2 regions of the Staphylococcus kloosii genome follow, and region 2 is predicted to be linked to the other one. Evidence: a T-box and tRNA genes for the amino acid it is inferred to sense, from the RefSeq annotation. Region 2 holds a T-box; the other holds one or more tRNA genes.
What was found. A T-box is a leader RNA that pairs with one kind of tRNA and senses whether it is charged. The one in region 2 lies ahead of serS (serine--tRNA ligase), so its partner is inferred to be a tRNA-Ser.

Region 1 (3,421 bases), 1.1 Mb from region 2:
CGAAATCGTTAACATTGTTAGAAATGATTTGAGTAAGATGATGAAGTTTTACGGTGATCCAGATTTTAGTATCGTAAATAGATTACCTCATAGTATGCCACAATATCATGTTGGTCATATAAATAAAATTAAAGAGATACAAGAGCACATTGCTACAACATATCCGAGATTACGTATTACTGGTGCGCCGTTTGAAGCGGTTGGCTTACCAGACTGTGTTGCTCAAGCTCAAGAATCTGTTGAAAGTATGTTAGTTGAATTATAAAAAATATAGTTGAGGTGTGCATATATGCCATAAGGTATGTATGCAACTTCAACTTTTTAATATAAATGAGGTGAAAGATATGACAGATATCGTTATTGTACATTCAAAACTAGGGGATGCAACGAATCATTGGTATGACTGGTTACGTAATAATTTACAATTGGAAGGTTATAACGTTACATTGTTTGATATGGCAGATGCCTATTCTAAGCCATTAAAAGCTTGGGTAAAAGCAATGGACGAACAAGTTAGCATAAGTAAAAATGATACATATTTTATTACTCATGGTTATGGCACATTGGCTGCACTTAAATATTTAGAGTTACAAGAAATAGATCCTATAGAAGGTGTATTTATTATTTCTGGTTTTAAAGAAGATGCAACAGCTATTGATGACAATTTATCTGTAAATAATGAGAAGTTTGACTATGAAAATATTAAAAACAAAGCACAACAATTTTATGGTTTATGCGCAAAAGACGATAAATATATTTCATATAAAGAAACACAACGCCTAATGGATATTTTGAATGGTAAATGTAAAGTTACGTCTTACGGTGGTCATTTTATAGATGAAGATGGGTTCTCAACATTTATTACGTTACAAGAAAACATTCAAAAAATAATGGCTAAATAAAGGGAGGGGGCTCTTGAATTTCAAAAATGGGAATGAAGTGAGGGGATGTTTGAGCGTTATATGGGGGTTTTTGGATTAAAATTAATATAAATTCATCACTAAAATTAAAATATTATTGTTATAATCCTTTTTTACACTAAAAAGTTCAGGGAAGTTATTGACTATAGTACAGAAAATTAATATACTTAAAAAGGCTTAAAAAACAGTCGCGTTTTGCAAGTAACAAGTTGAAATTAAACGTTTTTGTTAACAAATAGTTCTTGACTTGATAGTGATAAACATGGTAAGATAATTTGGTAAGCCAATCGTAAAGAATTTAATATTATTACCGCGGGATGGAGCAGTTCGGTAGCTCGTCGGGCTCATAACCCGAAGGTCGGTGGTTCAAATCCGCCTCCCGCAATTACATATTTTTGGTCTCGTAGTGTAGCGGTTAACACGCCTGCCTGTCACGCAGGAGATCGCGGGTTCGATTCCCGTCGAGACCGCCATTATGGTTCAGTAGCTCAGTTGGTAGAGCAATGGATTGAAGCTCCATGTGTCGGCAGTTCGACTCTGTCCTGAACCATTACTTTTAACTTTGGCGGTTGTGGCGAAGTGGTTAACGCATCGGATTGTGGTTCCGACATTCGTGGGTTCGATTCCCATCAACCGCCCCATAATCGTTAACTAGCGGGTGTAGTTTAATGGCAAAACCTCAGCCTTCCAAGCTGATGTTGTGGGTTCGATTCCCATCACCCGCTCCATCTAATATTATTCCACAGTAGCTCAGTGGTAGAGCTATCGGCTGTTAACCGATCGGTCGTAGGTTCGAGTCCTACCTGTGGAGCCATGGCCCCGTGGTCAAGCGGTTAAGACACCGCCCTTTCACGGCGGTAACACGGGTTCGAGTCCCGTCGGGGTCATACAAACAGAAGTGAAAAATCGCTTCTGTTTTTTTATATTCTTATATGGAGAGTTGTCCGAGTTGGCCGAAGGAGCACGCCTGGAAAGTGTGTAGGCGCCACAAGCGTCTCGAGGGTTCGAATCCCTCACTCTCCGTAATTTCGATATTCCTCGTTATTCATCGTTTAACAGAACGTTGATATAACGGGGGTTTCTTATATATCGAGGTTCTTCGTTAAGCACCGTTTATGAAATTCTATGCCAATTTAACGCCAACGTCCTCACATTTTTTATCTCATTACGCCAATGATGTTGGCATTGCTTCTAATGCAGTCATGGCCTTATCTTTCTCTTTTTCAGCAGTTTCATATAACAAGTAAGAGTATACAGCCATCGTCGTTTTTATATTGCAATATCCTAATCGTTTTTATATTGCAATATCCTAATCGTTTTTATATTGCAATATCCTAATCGTTTTGAAATGTAATATATTGCAATATCCTAATCGTTTTGAAATGTAATATATTGAAATATCATTATGAAGTAAATAAAAGCAGTGTATATAGTAGACTTAGATAAGACTTTATTCAGATTTTTTTACTCAATTACAGTTTAATTTTTAGCTTTTCACTTAGAATATAAAATTCTTAAATTAATTGCTGTGGAGAATGTCTACCAGCAAATTGAGATTCAATCCATGATATGTTTTTAATTATTTTTATTGTCTAAAGAGTTAAATCTATGTTCAACATTTGAATACATATTATATACGGATAGCTTTTATTTGAAATAAGTATAAGCTAATGCATATTTTACTAATCAACGCTATATCTTTACTACTTTGGAATATTTAATATACTAGTTAACTTGTTGTAAAGTATTCTATAGATAGAAGATTTATTATATTCAACTTCAAACACTAGCTGCAAATAGTAATAGATGCACCATTTGCAGAAGTTAATGTAAATAATATTCTAAGTCAAACTTCATTCTGCTGCGTTGTTTGCTTAATCGATCTTAATATAGAAAAGAATGCAAACCAATTATTATCATGTAAATGTTTTAGGTGATAAAGATAAACGACAGTAAAAATATATTACAATTCATAACAAAGATTAAACAAGTAAATTTAAGTTAATTAACACAGACAAGTGGCTTTGAAATACCATCAAAATTTTATGATAAAAAGAGGTGGGTAATATGAGTGAATTTATAGAAAGAAAAGAATTTGATCAATTTGAAAAAAGAATTGAAGATAATTTTAAAAGTCTTAATTCTAAAATAGATAGGTTACCTATTACTTTTGAAGATAAAATAGAAAAACATGTTAATAATGCTAAGTTTCGAATCATAATGTGGATAATTGGTACTGCTATTGCAACTGGAAGTTTGATTTTAGGAGTTATAGGCTTAGGTGCTAAAATATTAGGGTTATACTAACACTCATTAGCTAGTGGATGTTTTTAAATTCTATAAAAAGCAATGTAGATATAATTATTAGTACAACTTACAATAAAAAAAGATATTAATGCTTCTGTCATTAGACACATTAAAAGAGTAGAACATAAATTAAAAAATTTTAATTTTAATAAAGCTTTGGATTTATATGAATATGAAAGCCCACCTAAATAAAT
Region 2 (3,421 bases):
CAAAATCTAAACCGAGTGCATCTGGGTTGTGGATATATTTACCGAAAATAGCGCCAACAATACACGATACAGTCCAAAATAAATATGCCGTTAAATTAAGTCCATGTAACCAACGATCATTTATCTGTTCACCTTTTAAGTGAGGTGTTATAGCAACTCCAAATGTTTCGTCAGTAACTAACGTTGCTAACCCTAAACGATTAAGCCAACCGTAATTTTTATATTGGGGAGCTAAGGTCATACTTAATAAAAACATCCTTGAATTAACTATAAAAGTCGTTAATACAATTGCAGTTATAGGTGTTCCAGCAATCACTAAACTACAAATAATAAATTGTGCTGCACCGGCATAAACGAGTAAGCATAATAAAATTATTTCTATAAGACTAAACTTAGATGCTACCGCAACGATGCCAAAAGAAAGTCCCACACCTGCATAACCTAATAATGTAGGTACGCATTCTTTAACACCTTGCCTAAATGTTAAATGCGAAGCCATATACTACCCCTCCCCTGCCTGTAAGCATATTATTGATAGTCTAATACAGAATATTTAAGCGAGCAATAAGGTAAGTCTACCGTTTGTCTGATGTAAGACAAACGGTAGACTAAAACCTACTATATTTTAGCCTCCCCTACCCTATTAAAAAGCGTTCCATCTCGTAGACAGAACGCTTGTAATAGCTATAATATATTATTATTTAACTACTGGACCTATTTTAGTTTTGCCACCCATAAATGGTACAAGTGCTTCAGGAATTGTAATTGAGCCATCTTCATTTTGATAATTTTCAACGATAGCTGCGAAAGTACGACCTACCGCTAACCCACTACCATTTAATGTGTGAACTAATTCTGGCTTAGATGCTTTATCTCTTTTGAAGCGGATATTTGCACGACGTGCTTGGAAATCAGTAACGTTTGAACAAGAACTTATTTCTTTATAATCATCATAGCTTGGTAACCAAACTTCTAAATCATAAGTTTTACTTGCACCGAAACCGATATCTCCTGTACATAAAATCACACGGCGATAAGGTAATCCTAATTCTTCTAAAATAGCTTCCGCATGAAGCGTCATTTCTTCTAATGCATCCCATGAATCTTCAGGCTTTTCATAACGTACCATTTCTACTTTATCGAATTGGTGTAAACGAATTAAACCTCTTGTATCTCTACCAGCTGAACCCGCTTCACTTCTATAACAAGCAGATTGCGCTGTGAATTTTTCAGGTAAGACATCAGGACCAATAATTTCATTTCTATAATAGTTAGTTAATGGTACCTCAGCTGTTGGAATAGTGTATAGACCTTCTTTTTCGACTTTAAATAAGTCTTCTTCAAACTTAGGTAATTGACCAGTACCGTACATTGATTCTGCATTAACTAATTGTGGTACCATCATTTCAGTATAACCATGTTGAGTCGTATGTTTCGTAACCATATAGTTCATTAATGCACGTTCTAATTGTGCACCTTCACCAGTTAAAAATACGAAGCGTGCACCTGAAACTTTTGCAGCACGTTCAAAATTAACCATTTTTAAGTTTTCTACTATATCCCAGTGAGGTTGAGCTTCAAAATCAAATGTTCTTGGTGTACCCCATCGTTTTAATTCAACATTATCTTCATCTGAATCGCCAACTGGCACATCATCATGAATTAAGTTAGGAATAGTAGCTAAATGATTCGTTAATTGTTCATCGACATCATTTAATTGTTCATCAAGTTGTTTAATCTTATCTCCTAATTCTCTCATTGCAGTGATCGCATCATCCGCATTTTCTTTATTACGTTTTTTCTGAGCAATCTCGCCACTTACTTTATTACGTTCTGCCTTCATTTCTTCAGATTGACTAATTAATTGACGACGTTGTTCATCTAAATTAAGTACCTCATCAACAACACTTTCGCTCATACCACGCTTAGCTACTTTGTCTTTAACTAATTGAGGTTCTGTACGAAACATTCTAATATCTAACATATCGTTCATTCCTTTCGATGTTTATTTGAGTGGAACAAAAAAAGACCACATCCCTAACACAAGGGACGTGGTCACGCGTTGCCACCCTATTTAACAGCCTAATTAAGACTGCGCTCTCACTAAAATAACGGTTAAACCGATTGTTCTCAAATATAGGTAGATTCATTTTAATGCTGATTACTTGTTCGCACCAACCACAAGTTCTCTGATATCAAGCATCTTAAAACTACTTAGCCTATGAACAATGCTTTATTTACTTAAATTAAATATAGCAAATTCAAATGTTATTTTCAAGCAACATTGTTACTCTGATTAAGCATTATAAGCTCTATCACGTAAATGTTGAGCAACCGCTGCAATGTCTTTATGGAATTGTCTATCTTCAGTAATCGTTGGAATGATATGTCTTAATTCATCATATTTCGCACGTGTTTTTGGTGATAATTTTTCAATGTCTTTATGCTCTACTGCTTGTAGCGCAATAATACATTCAATCGCAATTACACTTCTTGTATTTTCAATTATATTATAACCATGACGTGAGGCTATCGTCCCCATTGAAACGTGATCTTCTTGGTTCGCCGAAGATGGTATAGAATCAACACTAGCAGGATGGGCTAATGTTTTATTTTCTGATACTAAACTTGCTGCGGCATATTGCATAATCATTGCGCCACTTTGTAAACCTGGTTGTGGACTTAAAAATGCTGGTAGTCCATTATTCAATTGTGGGTTAACAAGACGTTCTAAACGACGTTCAGCGACGTTACCTAATTCACTTACTCCTATCTTTAAGAAGTCTAAAGCAAAGGCGATAGGTTGCCCATGGAAATTCCCACCAGAAATAACGAGTGTTTCGTCATCTTCATCAAAAATAAGTGGGTTATCGTTTGCTGCATTCATTTCAAATTCTAATTTCTCTTTAACATAGTTAAATACTTGGAAACTAGCACCGTGAATTTGAGGAATACAACGTAAAGAGTAAGCATCTTGCACTCGAATTTCACCCTGTCTCGTTGTTAATTGCGATCCTTCTAACCAGTCCAACATACGTGCCGCTACAGCAGTTTGTTCGTCAAAGTTTCTAACTTTATGTACATTTTCATTATATGCGTCTGTAATACCATTTAAAGCCTGATGCGTTAAAGCAGCAATCCATTCAGCTTGTAGTGCTAAATCTTCCGCTTCAATGTAATTAATGACGCCTTGTGCAGTCATTGCTTGTGTTCCATTAATTAATGCTAGTCCTTCTTTAGCTTGTAACTGTAACGGCTGTCTATTTAAATTACTTAAGACGTGTCTACTATCAACTTCTTCTCCTTGATAGAAAACATTACCTTCTCCAATTAATGCTAAAGCTAAATGTGCTAATGGCGCTAAGTCTCCCGAAGCTCCCAATGAGCCTTGTTGTGGAATGACCGGAATAATACGTTGGTT

Region 1: it has a tRNA-Ser gene. The T-box ahead of serS (serine--tRNA ligase) is inferred to sense a tRNA for this amino acid. The anticodon was not compared.

The regions. Positions count from the first base shown of each region.
Region 1 covers NZ_CP027846.1:1,354,290-1,357,710, forward strand. The annotation lists gene hemY (protoporphyrinogen oxidase) at 1-265, shown strand, start outside; gene C7J89_RS06800 (RBBP9/YdeN family alpha/beta hydrolase) at 345-902, shown strand; tRNA gene C7J89_RS06805 (tRNA-Met) at 1,232-1,305, shown strand; tRNA gene C7J89_RS06810 (tRNA-Asp) at 1,318-1,393, shown strand; tRNA gene C7J89_RS06815 (tRNA-Phe) at 1,398-1,470, shown strand; tRNA gene C7J89_RS06820 (tRNA-His) at 1,486-1,561, shown strand; tRNA gene C7J89_RS06825 (tRNA-Gly) at 1,575-1,648, shown strand; tRNA gene C7J89_RS06830 (tRNA-Asn) at 1,660-1,734, shown strand; tRNA gene C7J89_RS06835 (tRNA-Glu) at 1,736-1,807, shown strand; tRNA gene C7J89_RS06840 (tRNA-Ser) at 1,855-1,943, shown strand; gene C7J89_RS06845 (hypothetical protein) at 2,988-3,227, shown strand.
Region 2 covers NZ_CP027846.1:291,336-294,756, reverse strand. The annotation lists gene C7J89_RS01520 (AzlC family ABC transporter permease) at 1-499, opposite strand, end outside; gene serS (serine--tRNA ligase) at 698-1,984, opposite strand; T-box leader at 2,043-2,235, opposite strand; gene hutH (histidine ammonia-lyase) at 2,297-3,421, opposite strand, start outside.